Regions from separate parts of the Clostridium sp. 'deep sea' genome, predicted to be linked through region 2. Evidence: a T-box and tRNA genes for the amino acid it is inferred to sense, from the RefSeq annotation. Region 2 holds a T-box; the other holds one or more tRNA genes.
What was found. The T-box of region 2 lies ahead of thrS (threonine--tRNA ligase). A T-box ahead of a tRNA ligase gene usually reads a tRNA of that ligase, here a tRNA-Thr.
Positions count from the first base shown of each region.

Region 1: it has a tRNA-Thr gene. The T-box ahead of thrS (threonine--tRNA ligase) is inferred to sense a tRNA for this amino acid. The anticodon was not compared.

Region 1 is NZ_CP063353.1:853,207-862,313, forward strand. Features, by position in the region: gene IMX26_RS04015 (AAA domain-containing protein) at 1-3,800, opposite strand, end outside; gene IMX26_RS04020 (transposase) at 3,911-4,708, opposite strand; gene IMX26_RS04025 (ABC transporter ATP-binding protein) at 4,871-6,622, opposite strand; gene IMX26_RS04030 (MarR family transcriptional regulator) at 6,631-7,089, opposite strand; tRNA gene IMX26_RS04035 (tRNA-Thr) at 7,339-7,414, opposite strand; tRNA gene IMX26_RS04040 (tRNA-Pro) at 7,435-7,511, opposite strand; gene IMX26_RS04045 (phosphatase) at 7,728-8,477, shown strand; gene IMX26_RS04050 (zinc-ribbon domain containing protein) at 8,742-9,050, shown strand.
Region 2 is NZ_CP063353.1:401,261-410,367, forward strand. Features, by position in the region: gene IMX26_RS01880 (glutamine synthetase III) at 1-1,102, shown strand, start outside; gene murD (UDP-N-acetylmuramoyl-L-alanine--D-glutamate ligase) at 1,338-2,738, shown strand; tRNA gene IMX26_RS01890 (tRNA-Val) at 2,842-2,917, shown strand; tRNA gene IMX26_RS01895 (tRNA-Asp) at 2,924-3,001, shown strand; tRNA gene IMX26_RS01900 (tRNA-Phe) at 3,025-3,100, shown strand; tRNA gene IMX26_RS01905 (tRNA-Gly) at 3,110-3,184, shown strand; tRNA gene IMX26_RS01910 (tRNA-Cys) at 3,191-3,264, shown strand; tRNA gene IMX26_RS01915 (tRNA-Leu) at 3,278-3,366, shown strand; tRNA gene IMX26_RS01920 (tRNA-Val) at 3,377-3,452, shown strand; tRNA gene IMX26_RS01925 (tRNA-Leu) at 3,533-3,621, shown strand; tRNA gene IMX26_RS01930 (tRNA-Phe) at 3,647-3,722, shown strand; tRNA gene IMX26_RS01935 (tRNA-Gly) at 3,731-3,805, shown strand; tRNA gene IMX26_RS01940 (tRNA-Leu) at 3,815-3,903, shown strand; gene IMX26_RS01945 (putative sporulation protein YtxC) at 4,345-5,217, shown strand; gene IMX26_RS01950 (EamA family transporter) at 5,292-6,200, shown strand; T-box leader at 6,262-6,487, shown strand; gene thrS (threonine--tRNA ligase) at 6,529-8,448, shown strand; gene IMX26_RS01960 (DUF3787 domain-containing protein) at 8,539-8,706, shown strand.

The sequences.
Region 1 (9,107 bases), 450 kb from region 2:
ATATTTGCATCATAAATAGCTAAATCTATTCGGTATCCATTTACCCCTACCTGAGATTTTACATTATAGCCCAACTTAAGTAGCTCATCATAAACCTCTTCCTCAAAAGGGCTATCAAAATGCAATTCATCTGTATTATGTTCTCTAGAGAAAGTTACTTTAAGATATTCTTCAGCAAGCTTATATTTACCTAGTGAAACCAACTTGGCATACTGTAAATATTGTTTAAATCGCTTTGGTCCTAAGTTTTTACTATTATCAATATTAAGCTGCTCTGGCTCAAAAGAGGTAATAATATATACCTTTTGTTTTGCACGGGTTATAGCAACATTTAAGCGATTTTCACCACTATCTTTAGATAAATCACCAAACTGATGACGGAATTTGCCATTAGTATCTTTAGCATAACCAGTACTAAAAATAATTATATCTCGCTCATCACCTTGTACATTCTCAATATTCTTTACAAATAAACTAACATCTTCGTCGCCTTTTTTACGAATAATCTCTTCATTAAAAAGTTGCTCAAAATTATCGTTTTTATTTGCCTCAATACTTAATAAATCGAGTATGCAGTTACGTTGAGTAATATTAAAAGTAATAATACCTATTGTTTCCTGATTTTTTCTAGATATAAGAATTTGCTTAACTTTATTAACAACTACTTTGGCTTCTTCAATATTTTCACGATCTTTCCATAAACCATTTTCTACTTTTATACGCTCTATTGGTGGGTTATTATAATCCTCTATCCTATTTGGTGATATTTGTAGGTTTCCTTCATAAAACGCATGATTAGAAAAGTTAATTAACTGAGAATAACGAGAGCGGTAATGAAACTGAAGCTGAGATGGAATAAATTTATGCTTAGCTAAATCGAGCAAACTCTCCTCTTCACTTGCCGCTGCAAACTCTTTACTAAGTGTTGTATTTTCGTCATCATATTTTTTTCTAAAGGTCATTGTTGGCTTTAACTGTTTATCATCACCTGCAATAACAACATGTTCACCTCTAAAAATTGTGGGTATAGCATCTTCAATAAACATTTGAGATGCCTCATCAAAAATAATTGTATCAAATAAATGTGCAGCTAATGGCAGCACCTCCGAAACAGTTTTTGGACCCATTAACATACAAGGATACAAAGAAATAACTAGCTCTTTAAATTCACTAAAATAAACTCGTAAAGGTCTTACTCTACGCTTTAATGCTGCTAACCTTCTAAACTCTCGATAGTCATAATCGTGAGCAGTTTTTAAAAACACATTATTCCAATACACATTAATATAGTATTGTGAATATAAGTGTTTTTCGGTTATTTTTGTATTTACATCACCTAAGTAACTATTATATTTTTCAATATGACTATTAATTTGTGTAAAAAAATCTGTATGTTGTAAACTCTCAAGTACAAAAGTTGTCATTAATCTTTTTAAATTTTTAATAACCATAACTGACTTATTAAAATCATTGAGCTTTTGATAACAAGCAGTAACAATACCCTTAGCATAGTTACTTAAGCTATTTAACTTATAGATATACTTATTATAGTTAGGTAATTGATTAACTGCTAACTGCAAATTATCTGCTTTAATACTAATCTTGCTAAACACTAATTTGCCTAATAAATTATTGCCAAATTCAGTTGTAAAGAGCTGCAATACATCAGTCACGTAGTGTTTTAATTGATTTAAACAACCTAATAATTGATCTTTAGCTTTCATAAAGCTGTTAAATATAGTTTGGTACTGACTGTGTCTGTCCTGCTGCTCTTGTTTAAGTTTTTTTCCTGCAAAAATAGACCTGAAAAATTTATTTGCACCAGTAGCTACAGGCTGCAACAACTGGGGGTATTGTTTTGCAAGATATTGTTTTATATTATCATTTAAACTAGTGTTCAAATCATCATAAATATTATTAGTATTGATAAAGCCAGAAACTATTTTACACTCATTATTACTTGCAATTAAACTACTATATTGGCCTAATAAATCATTAATTTTATTAAAAATCATGATTTTACTTTGCACTAAACGAGGCACAGATTTTTTGTTTAAATTATTAACTAATGTATGTTGCTGTAACAAACTCTCTAACTCATATTTAGTTTGCATATAATTATCTGCATTTAACTCATTGTGTAACTCACCAATATTTGCTTTAGAAAAACACTCAGCTGGTATGCTCTCTATTAATAGTAAAAAGTTATTAAATAACTCTTTTTTATTATTATCCAAATCAAAGTTTGAAAAAGCATTGGCATACATTTCTTTACCTGTAAAACCTGAGTATTTTGAGGTAAACAAAAATTTATTTATACTGCTAATATCATTAACAGTTTCATCTATACTTTTTGAGGTACTAAACAACTTATTTCTTAGTCGTTCTTCATTTTCATCACAATAATGCTCTCGTTTATTTTTGTAATGAAAGTCTTTAGGATATCTTGCCTCAAAACGCTCTAGGGTGGCAGTAGTTTTTTTGTAGAACTGTGATCTATCATTGTGACTGTCATGAATTAAACATATTTTATCCTGTATACTGCTTAACCTATTATAAATAACATCGAGAGCAGCCTTTTTTTGAGATACCACTAATACCTTTTTTCCCTTTGCCATACAATCAGCAACAATATTTGTGATTGTTTGAGACTTGCCAGTACCAGGTGGTCCAAACACCACTAAGCTACCATAGTCATTACATTTTTTAAGAGTCAGCTCTTGAGAATAATCTAACCTATTAATATAATAATACTTTTTATCTACAAACTCAGATGAAATCAATGAATCTGAATCTCCGTTTTGTGGCATATTTGCCTCTTTATCACCAAGCAAAATTTGCAGAGAATTATTAGCTAGTTCTCCTTGCTCACATAACTCTAATAAATCATTATAATCATGGTAAATAGCGTTTGCTGTAGGAAACTGTCCAATAACAAAGTATCCCTTATAAAATAGCTCACCTTCTTGATATTTTTTATAGTCCTTTGCTGTATAATTATTAAGTTTTTTCAACTTAATCTTATCAAAATTTAAAATATCTATATCATTAATTTTATAGTACTCAATTAACTCACTAATAACAGCTTGTCTACTTTTTAGCTCAAAAATATTATCCTCTTTATTATCAAGATTATTATTTAAGCGGGCAGAAAACAAAAAGACATCATTGGCAACAATATTACTTTCATCAAGTGTATGTATAAACCATCTTTTATTCTTTTTATTAATAGAAACAGAAATATAACCGAGTGGAGCCCTACAAAAACTATCTTTTGGATTAAACTTACCTTCTACAAAATTTACTGCTAACTTTAAATTATGAATACCAGTTTCTTTACGCTCAAAATCAACCTCATAAAAAAGAGTTTGCAAAGCATAGTCATATTGCTCTATTAACTCTGTTTTAAAAACAATTTGATCTCTTAAATCTAAAATCAGCTCATTAATATTAGCATAAGCATCTTGTAAAACATAAGAAATATCAAAAAAATACTCTTCTACAACCCTTTTTACAGTATCATAATTAAACTCAGGTACATTATTCAGCTCATTTTCAATTTTTTTTATGTACCTATAATACTTTTTACTGAAACTTTGAGCAGATGGTAAAATTTCTATACCACTCTTTTTATTAAACACCAAAGCCTCAAAAATTTCAGTTGCTTTATGTAAATAAATATTATCTAAGTCAACAAGATCAAAAGCCCGTTTTTTATAAATTTTATTTAAAACTAAACTCCTGTTTCTTTTACTTATATTAATAATTCTGGACTGATATTTTTTTAATAAACTCTCCATACTTTCCCCCATATAACACTGGCTATATCTATTTTATCTCTTAATTAATTATATAATTTTAATAGTGTTCAGTAAATAAGTTTTAGCACATAGGGACGGTTCTCCTTATGCTAAAAAATAGTTTCACTATACTTTTTTAGCGCATATCTAACCTTAGCTACACTCATACCTAATAGTTTAGCAATTTTGCTATACGAGTATCCCGTTTGCTCATATAAAATATATATTAGTTCATTAAACAAACACTTATTAGTTTTATACTCATTTAAGATATCTACATTATGTTCTCGATTAAAATCATTTAAAGTCTGCCAAAACAATTCTTGTATATTTTTAGCAATTTGTTCTTTTGTATCTATAAAATAATCTGCAATCTCTTCTTCTTGATGAAAGTTAATATATCTTTTTTTGTTGTTTCTAAAATAATCCATGTAAAATTCTTTTAAAGATTTACTTATATATTTCTCTTTATAAATAAATTCAAAATAGCTACTAAACTTATATTCTTCTATTTTCTCTACAAGACAGGCTTTAGTAGGATTTCTGTGAACATATCTAACAACTTGTTTAAGTGAATTATCATCCTGTATAACCTCACTTCTAAATCTATCTCCAAATACAGGTCCTACTCTATCATTTGCATTATTATAGTATTTAGCATATTTAAGAAGAACAATTTTAATAAATCTAGAGATATTACTTAACTCAGCTTTAACTACTAAATGAGCGTGGTTGCCCATAATGCACCAAGCTAATAACCCTATATAATTTAATTCTACTTGTTCATTTATGTATTTAAGTAAAACATATTTGTGCTGATCTGTATTAAAAACTGCCTCTTTATTAATTCCTCTTATCATTAAATGATAAAAGTCAGTAGAGCTTACTTTACGTGCACATCTTGGCATTAGAGCACCTCCAAAACTTGAATTTAGCACAAAGAGAACCGTCCCCATGTGATAATTATATTCTTTTATGGTGCATATTGCAACTACTTGATAAAATAACAGACAGCTAGCTTTGTAGCTACCTGCCTGTTTCACTTTTATTTTTAACTGCGTTCTCTAGAGCTACTGACCAGCAGCTCCATTTAATACACTAAATTGAACTTTATATAAGTTTGCATACTGTCCTTTTCTCTCAAGAAGGATTTCATGAGTACCTATTTCAGCTACGTGGCCAGATGAGTCTATAACAGCTATTTGATCTGCGTTTCTTATCGTAGATAATCTATGAGCAATTACAATTGTTGTTCTTCCTTTAGATAATTCCTCTAAAGATTGCTGTATGGCTATTTCTGTTTCGTTATCTAGAGCGCTTGTAGCTTCATCTAAAATAAGTACTTCTGGGTTTTTTAAAAATACTCTGGCAATTGAGATTCTTTGTTTTTGTCCACCCGAGAGTTTTACTCCACGTTCACCTACATAGGTATCATAGCCATTTTCTAATGTCATTATAAATTCATGTATTTTAGCTCTTTTTGCAGCATCAATTATTTGTTCTTGAGTTGCATCTGGCTTACCATAGGCAATGTTTTCAGCTATTGTATCAGCAAACAAAAATACGTCTTGCTGTACTATACCTATATGTTGCCTTAAAGACCTTAAATTAATATCTTTTATATTAATGCCATCTAGTTTTATGGCACCACCTGTAACATCATAAAACCTAGGTATTAGGTGACATATGGTTGTTTTACCGCCCCCAGATGGCCCTACTAATGCTGTTGTACTACCCTTTTTAACATGAAGATTTATATTTGTTAATACGTTTTTGTTTTCTTCTTCATCGTTATAGGCAAAGGATATATTATCTAAATATATATCACCTTTAACGTCAACTAAATCTACGCTATTGATGTTATTTTTGATTTCTGGCTCTATCTCTAGTACATCAACAAATCTAGAAAAACCAGCCATACCTTGCTCAAGTTGTTGGGTAAATGACATAAGCCTTCTTACTGGTTGGAAAAATAGATTGATGTAAAGTAAAAATGAAACCAGTACACCTGCCGACATTTGATCTTTGGCATAAAAATAGCCACCAACTGCTATAACTACAACCTTTAAAAAGTTTGACATAAAGGTAATTCCACTAATCATTTCACCCATAGCCTTAAACGATTTACCACGGGCATTTTTAAACTTTACATTACCTTCATCAAATTTATTCATTTCGTGTTCTTCATTTGTGTAAGACTGAACAACTCTAATTCCTGATATACTGCTCTCTAAACGGGCGTTTACATCAGCAATTTCAACAGCAACCTGTCTAAATGCTTTAGACATTTTTTTACGTTTACTTATACCATATAACAACATGATAGGTACAAATGCAAATACTATTAGTGTTAATCTAATGTCTTTTCTTATCATTAATATAAAAGATCCTACTAATGTAATTATAGATAAGAACAAGTCCTCGGGTCCATGATGTGCTAATTCTGTTATGTTTCTTAAATCATTAACTATCCTAGACATTATTTTACCAGTACGTATTTTATCAAAATAGCTAAAGGATAACGTTTGAATATGACCAAATATATCTTTACGCATATCATACTCCATACGTGTACCTACAACGTGCCCCCAATAATTTACTATGTAGTTGCAAACTGCCCTTAATAAATATAATGCTATCATTATTGCTGCTAAAGTAAATAGTTTGTTAGTATCTTTTGCTGGAATAACATTGTCTAAGGCATACCTAGTAAACTCTGGAAAAGTTAAGTCTACCAAAGCAATTATTAATGCCGCTAACATATCAAAAATAAATAAAGGCATATGATTTTTATAATAACTAATAAAACGTTTTAGAAGCATATTATGAATTACTCCTCCCTAATATTACTAACAAGCTCACTTAGTAAGTTTGTTAGCATCTCTCTTTTTTCAGTACTTAAACTCTCTTCTATCTCTAATGCAAACAATCTTTTATGTTCTTCATCTATATAATTTAATAAGTCCTCACCCGATTTATTTAACTCTACAATATATTTTCTTCTATCATTTGGGTTTTGAATTCTTGTAACAAAACCTCTTTCTGCTAAACGAGTAATTCTCTCCGACATAGTATTTTGAGCAACATTACACATTTTTGCTAGTTGCCCTACACTATACTCTTTTTTATGCCTTTTTTTAGCTCTTCGCAGTTTCCACAATATCCATACTTGCTCTTTAGACATGTTAAACTGTGTTGCAACGTCTTTATATTTTTTTTTGTGGTACATCTCATGATGAATTTCATCTAGTAATTGGATTATTCTTGATGAGCTATCAAGCTTACTCAATTATTTAACCTCCTTTAAAACTTTTATCGCTCATACGATTATATAGACTAGAAACAATATCGTTCATACGATATATTATTATATTTTTTATTTTATGTCAATATTTTGTACTAAATTCATAACAAACATTTACTTGTTATCTTTATTAAAATAACCATTAGCAAGTAATTTAAATTAGTAAGTAAGCAGTAGGGATTTTTTGATTAATATGGAGAGTAAAAAAACTACTACATTACGTAGTAGTTTTTATGGAGCCAATGATGGGACTCGAACCCGCAACCTGCCGATTACAAGTCGGCTGCTCTTCCAATTGAGCTACATTGGCCTATTAAGTGAAATTTCTTTTGGTCGGGGCACCAGGATTTGAACCTGGGGCCTCCTGCTCCCAAGGCAGGCGCGCTACCAAGCTGCGCTATACCCCGTACCAGCGAGAATTATTATATATCACATATAGGTGTTGGTCAATAGTTTTTTTAAAATTAATTTATTTTTTTATAATAAACTTGTGTTTGTTACCCGTTAAACCTATACTTCAATACCTATGTTAAAAGAATGTAAATATTTTAATCGACTATTTTAATCTTAAATCATTATAGTTATACTAAGAATAGTAGATAAATATTGTAAGGAGGTAACATATGAAGTTAGTAGCCGATTTACATTGTCATACTGTTGCTAGTGGTCATGCTTACAGCACTGTTAAAGAAATGGTACAGGGAGCTGCCGATAAAGGATTAGAGCTTATTGCCATCACTGATCATGGTCCAAGTATGCCTGGAGGTCCTCATTTATATCACTTTGGCAATTCTGCAGTTATACCTAAGCAAATGTTTGGAGTACAGGTATTAAAGGGTGTAGAAAGTAACATAATTGATCATGATGGTAATATAGATATGCCTGAGCGCTATTTAAAAAAGTTAGACATAGTTTTAGCTGGCTTTCATAATTATTGTTATCCAGGTGGCAGTATTGAAGAAAACACTAGAGCAATGATTAATGCCATGAAACATCCTTATGTAGATATTATTGTTCACCCTGGTAATCCCGATTATAAAATTCACATAGAACAAGTTGTAATAGCAGCTAAAGAGTTACAGGTTTTTATTGAAATAAATAATAGCTCCTTTTCGGTATCTCGACGAGGCAGTGAAAAAAACTGTTGTGAAATAGCTAAAATGGTAAAAAAACATAATGCTATGATATCAGTAGGCAGCGATGCTCATATTTTTTTAGACGTGGGTAACTTTGTTAATGCCTTAGAGGTTATTAAAAATGTTGGACTTACTAAAAAAAATGTCTTAAATACCTCTGTTAGTTCTATAAATCAATATTTATCGCGTAAAGCTAACGGGCAGGTTCCTAAACAAAAGATATTTCCTACTAATTAATGTAATAAAATTGCCTATTAACTTTACTGGTTTTAACTAACTTGTATAAGGTATTATGTATTATTAAAGTTAGAACTATAAAGTAAGCAAAAAAAAACTGTTTTTAATAAAAATAAATGAATCGTATCACTTATTTGTTTGCAGTTTACAATACTTTTGATATAATAATAATTGAATAAATAGTTGCTTTTACCTCATATTGCTAAGCTTGTTATACTTGTAGCAAATTTGACCTTATGGTCTGTTAAATTTGGAGGATACAATATGTATAAAGACAAAACTATCACCTGTCGTGACTGTGGCAAAGATTTTGAGTTTACTGCTTCTGAACAAGAGTTCTATGCCGAAAAAGGTTTTACAAACGAACCAGGCAGATGTCCTGAGTGTCGTGCTGCAAGAAAAAGACAATCTCGAGGGAGCAATAACCGCGGACGTCATGGTGGTCAACGCCAAATGTATCCTGCAACTTGTTCTGAGTGTGGAAAAGAAACTCAAGTACCTTTTAAACCTTCTGGAGATAAACCTGTATATTGTAATGACTGTTTTCAATCAAAGAAAAGAAGCCAGTGGTAATAATACTGTCTTAATATAGTTTATAAAAACATAAAACCAAGATTTCTATATAAAGAT
Region 2 (9,107 bases):
AGATAATATTCTAGAGCCAGGAGATAATCCACAAAATAACTTAAGATTCTTATTATTTTTAAGTGCTATAATTAAAGCAGTTGACAAATACCCTGAACTGTTGAGATTTGCTGCTTCTACACCAGGCAATGATTATCGCTTAGGTGCTGCAGAGGCTCCCCCTGCAGTTATATCAATATTTTTAGGACAACATCTAACAGATATATTAGCTAAGTTTGCTTCTGGTGTTGATGTTGACAATACTGAGAAGAATGTACTAAAGTTAGGTGTAACAACAATTCCAGAGTTTGAACACGATACAACAGATAGAAATAGAACCTCACCATTTGCTTTTACAGCCAATAGATTTGAGTTTAGAATGGTTGCATCATCTATGTCTATTGCTGGACCATGTACGGTTCTTAATACAATTGTTTCTGGAATACTTGCTGATTTTGCAGATAGACTCGAGAACTGCCACAATTTAGAGGCAGAAGTAATAAAAATAATTGGTGAAGTTTACAACGAACATGGCAGAGTAATATTCAATGGTGATGGTTACTCTGAAGATTGGAAACTTGAGGCAGAGAGAAGAGGTTTGCCTTGTATCAATTCATTTATAGAATCAGTTCCACATTTAATTGCAGAAAAATCGTTGCAGTTATTTGAAAAAATGAATGTGTTGTCGGCTGATGAACTTGAGTCTCGGTACGAGATACATGTTGAGAATTATATTAAAAAAACCAGAATAGAAGCCCTAACTATGTGTGATTTAACAACACGTTATATCATACCTGCTATTGATGAGTATCTTTTTCAATTAGGAGCAGTGTACCAAAAACTTAGTGATGTGGGAACTCAAAGTTATTTAACTATTCAAAAAAATAAGATAGAGATAATTTGCAAATACTACAGCAAGCTCACAGAAAATTGTGATAGAATTAGTAGCCTATTAAGTGAGTCTACATGTAAAAATGATTATTATGCTGAGGGAGAGTTTTTGCGTTACTCGGTAGTACCAGAAATGGAAAAACTACGTGAAATTGTTGATACACTAGAAAAAATGGTGGACAAAAAAGTATGGCCATGGCCAGGTTACGATGATATTTTATTTGCGTTATAGATATTTATAAACATAGAAGTGAAAGCGAACCCTCGAGGTTCGCTTTTTTTGATGTTTAAATAACTGAGAGGTTGTTTGATATGTTAGCCTGATTGGTAGGGGGAAACCTTGTGTTCGTTCTATCTTGTATTGGTCTGAGTTTGACCTCTGTTACAATCTCATTTAGTTTGTTATAATTATAATTGTTCATTAATAAATAATAAAATACATCCGTATCTATAGAAGGGGTGGCTAAATGTTAACCAGAGATATGCTAACAGGCTCTGAGGCTTTAAAAAACTATTCTGTAGCTGTAGTTGGTCTTGGAGTGAGTAATATACCTGTAATTAGGTTTTTAAATAACTATGGAGCAAAAATAACAGCTTGTGACCGTAAGGAAAGAGAGCAACTAAGTTCTAGTATTATTCAGCTAGAAAAACAAGGTGTGGAGGTAATAAGTGGCTCTAACTACCTAGATGTTTTGTATGATAGAAGATTTGATTTAATAGTGAGATCACCTGGTATAAGGCCAGATATAAAACAGTTTGTTTATGCTGTAAGTAATGGTGCCACGCTTACAAGTGAAATAGAGCTAGTATTTGAATTGTGTAAAGCTCCAATTATAGGGGTAACCGGTAGCGATGGCAAAACAACCTCTACAACATTAGTAGCTCTTATGTTAGAACATAGTGGTTATAGTGTTCATTTAGGCGGAAATATAGGTACACCCCTAATTGAGGAGGTTTTAGATTATCAAGAAAATGATAGAGTAGTATTAGAGTTGAGTAGTTTTCAATTAATGACAATGAAAAAAAGTCCACAATATGCTTTAATTACAAATCTAAGTCCAAATCACTTAGATTACCATAAATCTTATCAAGAATATGTTGATGCTAAAAGTAATATATATTTATGGCAAAAGAATAATCATGCTTTGGTTTTGAATCTTGACAATGCAGAGACTTCTTTAATAGCAAAATTGGTTTCGCAAAGAGTAAAAATGTTTAGTAGACATAAAACTGTAAGTGAGGGTGCCTGTTTAATTGAGAGTGAACTAACGTTAATTGAGAACAGCTGTAAATACCCTATTTGTAAACAAAATGAAGTTAAACTTGTGGGTTTACATAATATTGAAAACATACTAGGGGCTGCAAGTTTGGCATTTTCAGCTGGTGCAACGTTAGAGTCAATACGAAAAGTAGCCATAAGCTTTACTGGTGTAGAGCATCGTATTGAGTATGTTAAGGAACTAAATGGTATAACCTTTTATAATGATAGCATTGCAAGTTCACCTACTCGAGCTATAGCTGGTCTAAATTCATTTACTGATAATATTGTTTTAATAGCAGGTGGTTCCGATAAATATGTTCCTTTTGATAACTTTGGAGAGGTAGTTGCTAATCGAGTAAAATCTTTGGTTCTATTGGGTAAAACTACAGACAAAATTTATACATCTACGGTAAATGCATTAAAGAAACAGAGTAAAGAAATGACTATTAAAAAAACACAATCATTAGAAGAGGCAGTTAAAACCGCCTATAATTTAGCTGAGAGTGGTGATGTTGTATTATTATCACCAGCGTGTGCATCTTTTGATATGTTTAAAAACTTTGTTGAAAGAGGCAATCTATTTAAACAATACGTACAATCATTATAGGTACAATAACTAGCATAATGTGTAAAAAAAATATAAAAAATTTGGGAACATGTGTTGACATTTTAAATATATTTAGCTATAATTAATCTCGCCGCTGTGGCAAGGGCGAATAGCTCAGTTGGGAGAGCACCTGCCTTACAAGCAGGGGGTCACAGGTTCGAGCCCTGTTTCGCCCACCAAATAGTGGAGTCGTGGTCTAGACGGTTTAGGATGCCGGCCTGTCACGCCGGAGGTCGCGGGTTCGAGTCCCGTCGGCTCCGCCAAATAACTTTGTCACACATAATAAGGCGCGGTAGCTCAGTTGGTAGAGCGGGGGACTGAAAATCCCTGTGTCGGCGGTTCGATTCCGCCCTGCGCCACCAAGTAAATATGCGGAAGTAGCTCAGTGGTAGAGCATCGCCTTGCCAAGGCGAGGGTCGCGAGTTCGAATCTCGTCTTCCGCTCCATTTTACGGCGGCATGGCCAAGTGGTAAGGCAGAGGACTGCAAATCCTTTATCCCCAGTTCGAATCTGGGTGCCGCCTCCATAAAAGTAAATAAGCCTGGGTGGCGAAATTGGCAGACGCAAGGGACTTAAAATCCCTCGGTGAGTGATCACCGTGTCGGTTCGAGTCCGACCCCAGGCACCAACTTTTTTAGGAGGACGTAGCTCAGCTGGGAGAGCGCTACCCTGACACGGTAGAGGTCACGTGTTCAAGTCACGTCGTTCTCACCATAAAGTAGGCAAATCTATATACATAGATTTTTTTTTTGGCATTAAATCAGTAAAAAGAATAATATTGTACTAAAAAATAAGCCTGGGTGGCGAAATTGGCAGACGCAAGGGACTTAAAATCCCTCGGTGAGTGATTACCGTGTCGGTTCGAGTCCGACCCCAGGCACCAAAATAAAAATAGTATTAATATACATGGCGCGGTAGCTCAGTTGGTAGAGCGGGGGACTGAAAATCCCTGTGTCGGCGGTTCGATTCCGCCCTGCGCCACCAAGTAATATGCGGAAGTAGCTCAGTGGTAGAGCATCGCCTTGCCAAGGCGAGGGTCGCGAGTTCGAATCTCGTCTTCCGCTCCATTTTAATAAGCCTGGGTGGCGAAATTGGCAGACGCAAGGGACTTAAAATCCCTCGGTAAGTGATTACCGTGTCGGTTCGAGTCCGACCCCAGGCACCAAAAAACTACGTATGAAAATGTGTAGTTTTTTTTAATAAAAAATTTCCATTTTTAAAAAGTAGCTAGCTATGTACACTTTATGAGTTAATTAACATTATAATAAGTATAGATATTCGTATTCGAGACTTAATTACAGAACATGAATATTTATATTGTTCTAAATTTCTTACTAACTAGTTTAAAATATGAACAAAAATTTTAAAAAAAATTAAAGTAAAAAAATGATATATAATGAATATGTTAGCATGAAAATAAGGAATTAATTTTGATTTTTTTTCCTATTATATGCACGTTTTGCCTACTTTTTTTTTATTTTATAATAGAGGGATTTTAAATATTGCATTATATTACTATAACGCCTTATTTTTTATAAGCGTTTTAAGAATATTGTATTTAATCGTCTGGCAATAATACATGTACGTGTAGAAAGGAGTGGGCAGCGTGGATATTGCATATATTGGAACAAGTGCCCCAATTGGTGCTATATGGAAAAGCTTATCGGGAAAGTTACAAAACTACTCTAAAACTAATTACCCTTTAAAAATGGAACAGATGCCGTTACGTGACTTAGAAATGATAAGGTTTAGCTTAGATGATGTCGCTGCCAATTCAGAAGTTCAACAAATAGCTCGTCAATTTATTGCTAGTGCTTTAGCTGATATTATAATTGAACATTTAGAGCCAAGAATTATTTGGCATATAATCAATCAAGATTATGTTCAATATACATCATCTGATAGGGCTAAAATATTTATACTTACACAAAAAAAATTACATAAAAGCTTATCTTCATCAGTAAACGAAAAAGATAATATGCTGAGACGTAATCGAGTTTTATACGCTTTGCTCGAGTATTTTGCAGATAATGATACTCTAATACTAGAGGGCTTTATAAACTTTAGACTAAGACCATATCTTGAACAACTACGTAAATATACAGATAATGCTTTACAAGAGCTTTTACTTAGTAGAGAAAAAGAGGAGTTTACTAAACTTCTTCAATATTTCTACCAACTACAAAGCAATAAAGTGCCGTGTATACACGTAGTATTCCAAAAGGATGGTCAGTTTAAACTTTATGATAAAGATGAAAACTCATTACAAAAATTATGGGATGCAAAAACGCAAAAGCTGAAAAGTGTTGGAATCTCAATGGACGATATGTTATTAAGTGTTTTAATAAAAATGGCACCAAGTAAACTAGTTATTCATAATAAAGGAAATGTAAGTAAAGACTTACTTGAGCTATTAAATAGAATATTTAAAGACAGAATAGTCATATGTAATTCATGTAAATTATGTACTCAAAATTAAAGATCGCTTTTACCAAAAAAGTGTGTTAAAGTATCTATGGAATTTTAACATCATGTAAGAGCGAGGAAAAAAAAGTGACAAAAGACAAAAAAGGATTTCTGGTAATTGCTGTTTCATCTATTGGATTTGGGACCTTAGGAATCTGGAGTAAATTGGGTTATGATGCTGGTTTATCACCGCTTGAGTTATTAACTATGAGATTTACTTTTGCAGCTGTTTTATTGTGGATATATGCTTTAATTAAGCATAGAAATGAAGTAAATATTGGTTTTGTTAATATGGCTAAATTGTTTGTACAAGGTGGAATAGCATATGCTTCTACTTCAATTGCATATTTTTATGCTTTAAAATATTTGCCAGTTTCATTAACAGCTATACTATTTTACTTACATCCTATATACACTTTTTTTATTACAATCGTTATGTTTAAAGAAAAAATATCTTTAAAACGATGGGGAGCATTATTACTTACTTTTGTAGGTATACTATTATTAGTTGGAATTAGCAGTGGCCACTTTGATTATAAAATGATTGGTGTCTACTTAATTATTGTAAGCGGTCTATGTTACTCAATATTTGCAATTACAAATCAAGCCTTTAAAGCGGATTGTGATGGATATATATCAACAGTATATTCAGTAAGCTTTTGTGCTTTAACGTTAAATATTATTACTAGACCAGGAATTAGTTTATGGACATCACTTGATATGTCACAATGGTTAGTTGTTTTGGGTATCGCATTCTTTGGTACTGTTGTGGGCATGTTTGGACTTATAGTAGGTATAAGATTGGTAGGTGCAGCAGCAGCTTCTATTTATAGCTCAATAGAACCTTTATCTGCTTCTATATTTGCATTGTTGTTACTTAAAGAAAATTTAAGTGTAATGCAACTTATTGGCGGCATTATGGTTTTGTTGGGAGTTACAGTAATTAAAATGGAACAGTCAACTAAATCTGTAACAACTCAAAGTGCAGTCGATTAAATTTAAAATCTCGTATAGGTTGACATTGAATATAAGAAAATTTATAATAGTGAGAAATAGACAATAGGTAATGCGAAGGACAGTAGCTATTCAATAAATTATAAAAGAGAGATACAGGTAGCTGAAAATGTATTATAATTTTGTTTAGTGAAGACCACCTTCAAACCTTTTAGCTGAAATCTTTGGAGAATAAGCTAAAACGTTTGCTACGTTACAGCATCGAGTTGCTAAATAAATAAAAAATTTATTTAGAAAAAGAGTGGAACCGCGAATAACTCGTCTCTTTATTTAAGAGACGAGTTTTATAATTTTAAAGGAGGATTTATCGATGAATAAAATAACAATAACCTTAAAAGACGGATCACAAAGAAGCTATGATAAAGGCATAACTGCAATGCAAATTGCTAAAGATATCAGCTCTCGGTTAGCAAAATCTGTAGTTGCAGCAAAAGTAAATGACAAATTAGTTGATAGTAATTTTGAGATACAAAACGACGTATCTTTAGATTTAATTACAATCAATGAAGCTGAAGGACTGGATATATTTCGCCATAGTAGCGCTCATATTATGGCTCAGGCTGTTAAAAACCTTTGGCCTGATGCAAAGCTTGCTATTGGTCCTTCAATAAAAGATGGATTCTATTATGACTTTGATATGGAGCATCGTTTAGTTCCTGATGATTTAGTTAAAATAGAAGCAGAGATGAATAAGCTAATTAAACAAGACTTAAAATTTACAAGACATGAGCTTTCTAGAGAAGAAGCAATGAAGTTGTTTAAAGAAAAAAATGAGCCTTATAAAATTGAGTTAATTAAGGATTTACCAGAAGATGCTATTATAACTTATTATGACCAAGGCGATTTCCTAGATCTATGTGCTGGTCCCCATATTCCTGGAAGTAAAAAAATTAAAGCAATAAAATTAATGAGTATAGCTGGAGCATATTGGAGAGGTGATGAAAAGCGTCCTATGTTGCAGCGTATCTATGGCACTTCTTGGGAGAAAAAAAGCCATTTAGAAGAATATTTACATCGTATAGAAGAGGCAAAAAGAAGAGATCATCGTAAATTAGGTAGGGAGCTAGATTTATTTAGTCTTAATACCGAGTTTGCACCTGGTTTTCCATTTTATCATGGCAAGGGTATGATTGTACGTAACATTTTAGAAGAGTACTGGCGTATCAAGCATGATGAGTATGGTTACGAAGAAATTAGAACACCAGTTATCATGAATCAAGTACTATGGCAGTTGAGTGGTCATTGGGATAACTATAGAGAAAATATGTATACAACTGAAATCGATGATAATATGAGTTGCATAAAACCTATGAACTGCCCAGGCAGTATGTTAGTTTACAAAACAAAGATGCATAGTTATCGTGATTTACCATTAAGAATGTGTGAGTTAGGCTTAGTGCATAGACATGAATTATCGGGTGCTTTACATGGTTTAATGCGTGTACGTGCTTTTACTCAAGACGATGCCCATGTTTTTATGTTACCTAGTCAAATTGAGCAAGAAGTAGATAGTGTTATTAGCTTAGTGGATGATATCTATAAGGTATTTGGATTTGATTATCATGTAGAGCTTAGTACCAAACCTGAAAAAGCAATAGGTAGTGATGAGGATTGGGAATTTGCCACAGATTCATTAAGGAACGTTTTAGAAAAAAGAAACATGAACTATATAGTTAATGAAGGAGATGGAGCATTTTATGGTCCTAAAATCGATTTTCATTTAACAGATTCATTAGGCAGAACATGGCAGTGCGCTACAATTCAACTCGATATGCAAATGCCTGAGAGATTTGAGTTAGAGTATGTTGGTGAAGATGGCCAAAAACATAGACCTGTAACTATTCACAGAACAGTTTTAGGTAGCTTTGAGAGATTTTTTGGGGTTTTAATAGAGCACTATGCAGGAGCATTTCCAGTTTGGTTAGCTCCAGTTCAAGTACAAGTTATACCAATTACAGATAGACATGCTCAGTATGCTTTAGAGGTAGCTAACAAAATAAAAGAAACTAAAATAAGAGTAGAGGTAGATACACGTAAAGAAAAAGTTGGCTTTAAAATTAGAGAAGCACAGCTTCAAAAAATACCTTATATGATTATTATTGGAGACAAAGAGGTTGAAAATAACAATGTAGCTATTAGACAAAGATCTGAGGGTGACGTAGGTAGCATGGAATTAAATAATTTCATTGACTTGGTATTAGAAGAAATAAAAAATAAGAAGATAAATTAATTCCAATAAAACATTAAATTACATTTAATTACTATGCAATATCTTCGAGAATGAGTAGATACTATTACCGTACTGATCTTGGAGGTATTTATGAAAAAAAGTAATGTGCGTTGGTTGCTTGAGAATAGACCTATTGAAAACAATTATACAGCAGCATGGGCAGGTATTAATAGTCAGATAAAGGGCTCTAAAGTAGCTGTTCCAAGTTTGCAAGATGTAATTGATGCTAAAGAATGGGTTGATTCAAACCACAAATAAATAAGGGCTGCTTAGGCAGCCCTTATTTATTTGTGGAAAAAATTAAAGTTTTTTTATTCACCTAAAACGTCAAATTACGACAATAAAATAATGAGTTAAATGGTAATATGTAGATGAAGATGCTTAATTATATTATTGAGCAATTCATTAATTTAATTTAATTTAAGGAGGGATTAACAGTATGAAGTTTTTATTAGAGCCTAATAGTAGGGGCACATATTATTTTATAGATCATTCTAAAATATGTGGTGTTCACACAGATAAATGTCCTTATTGGCAAACGGCGTGTTAATATAATATTTTACAACATAGTGATCAATAAAAATTTAAAATATACGTAAATTACTTAATATAATATAAAGCAGAGTAGATCGTATTTAAACTCTGCTTTTTCTTTTTTT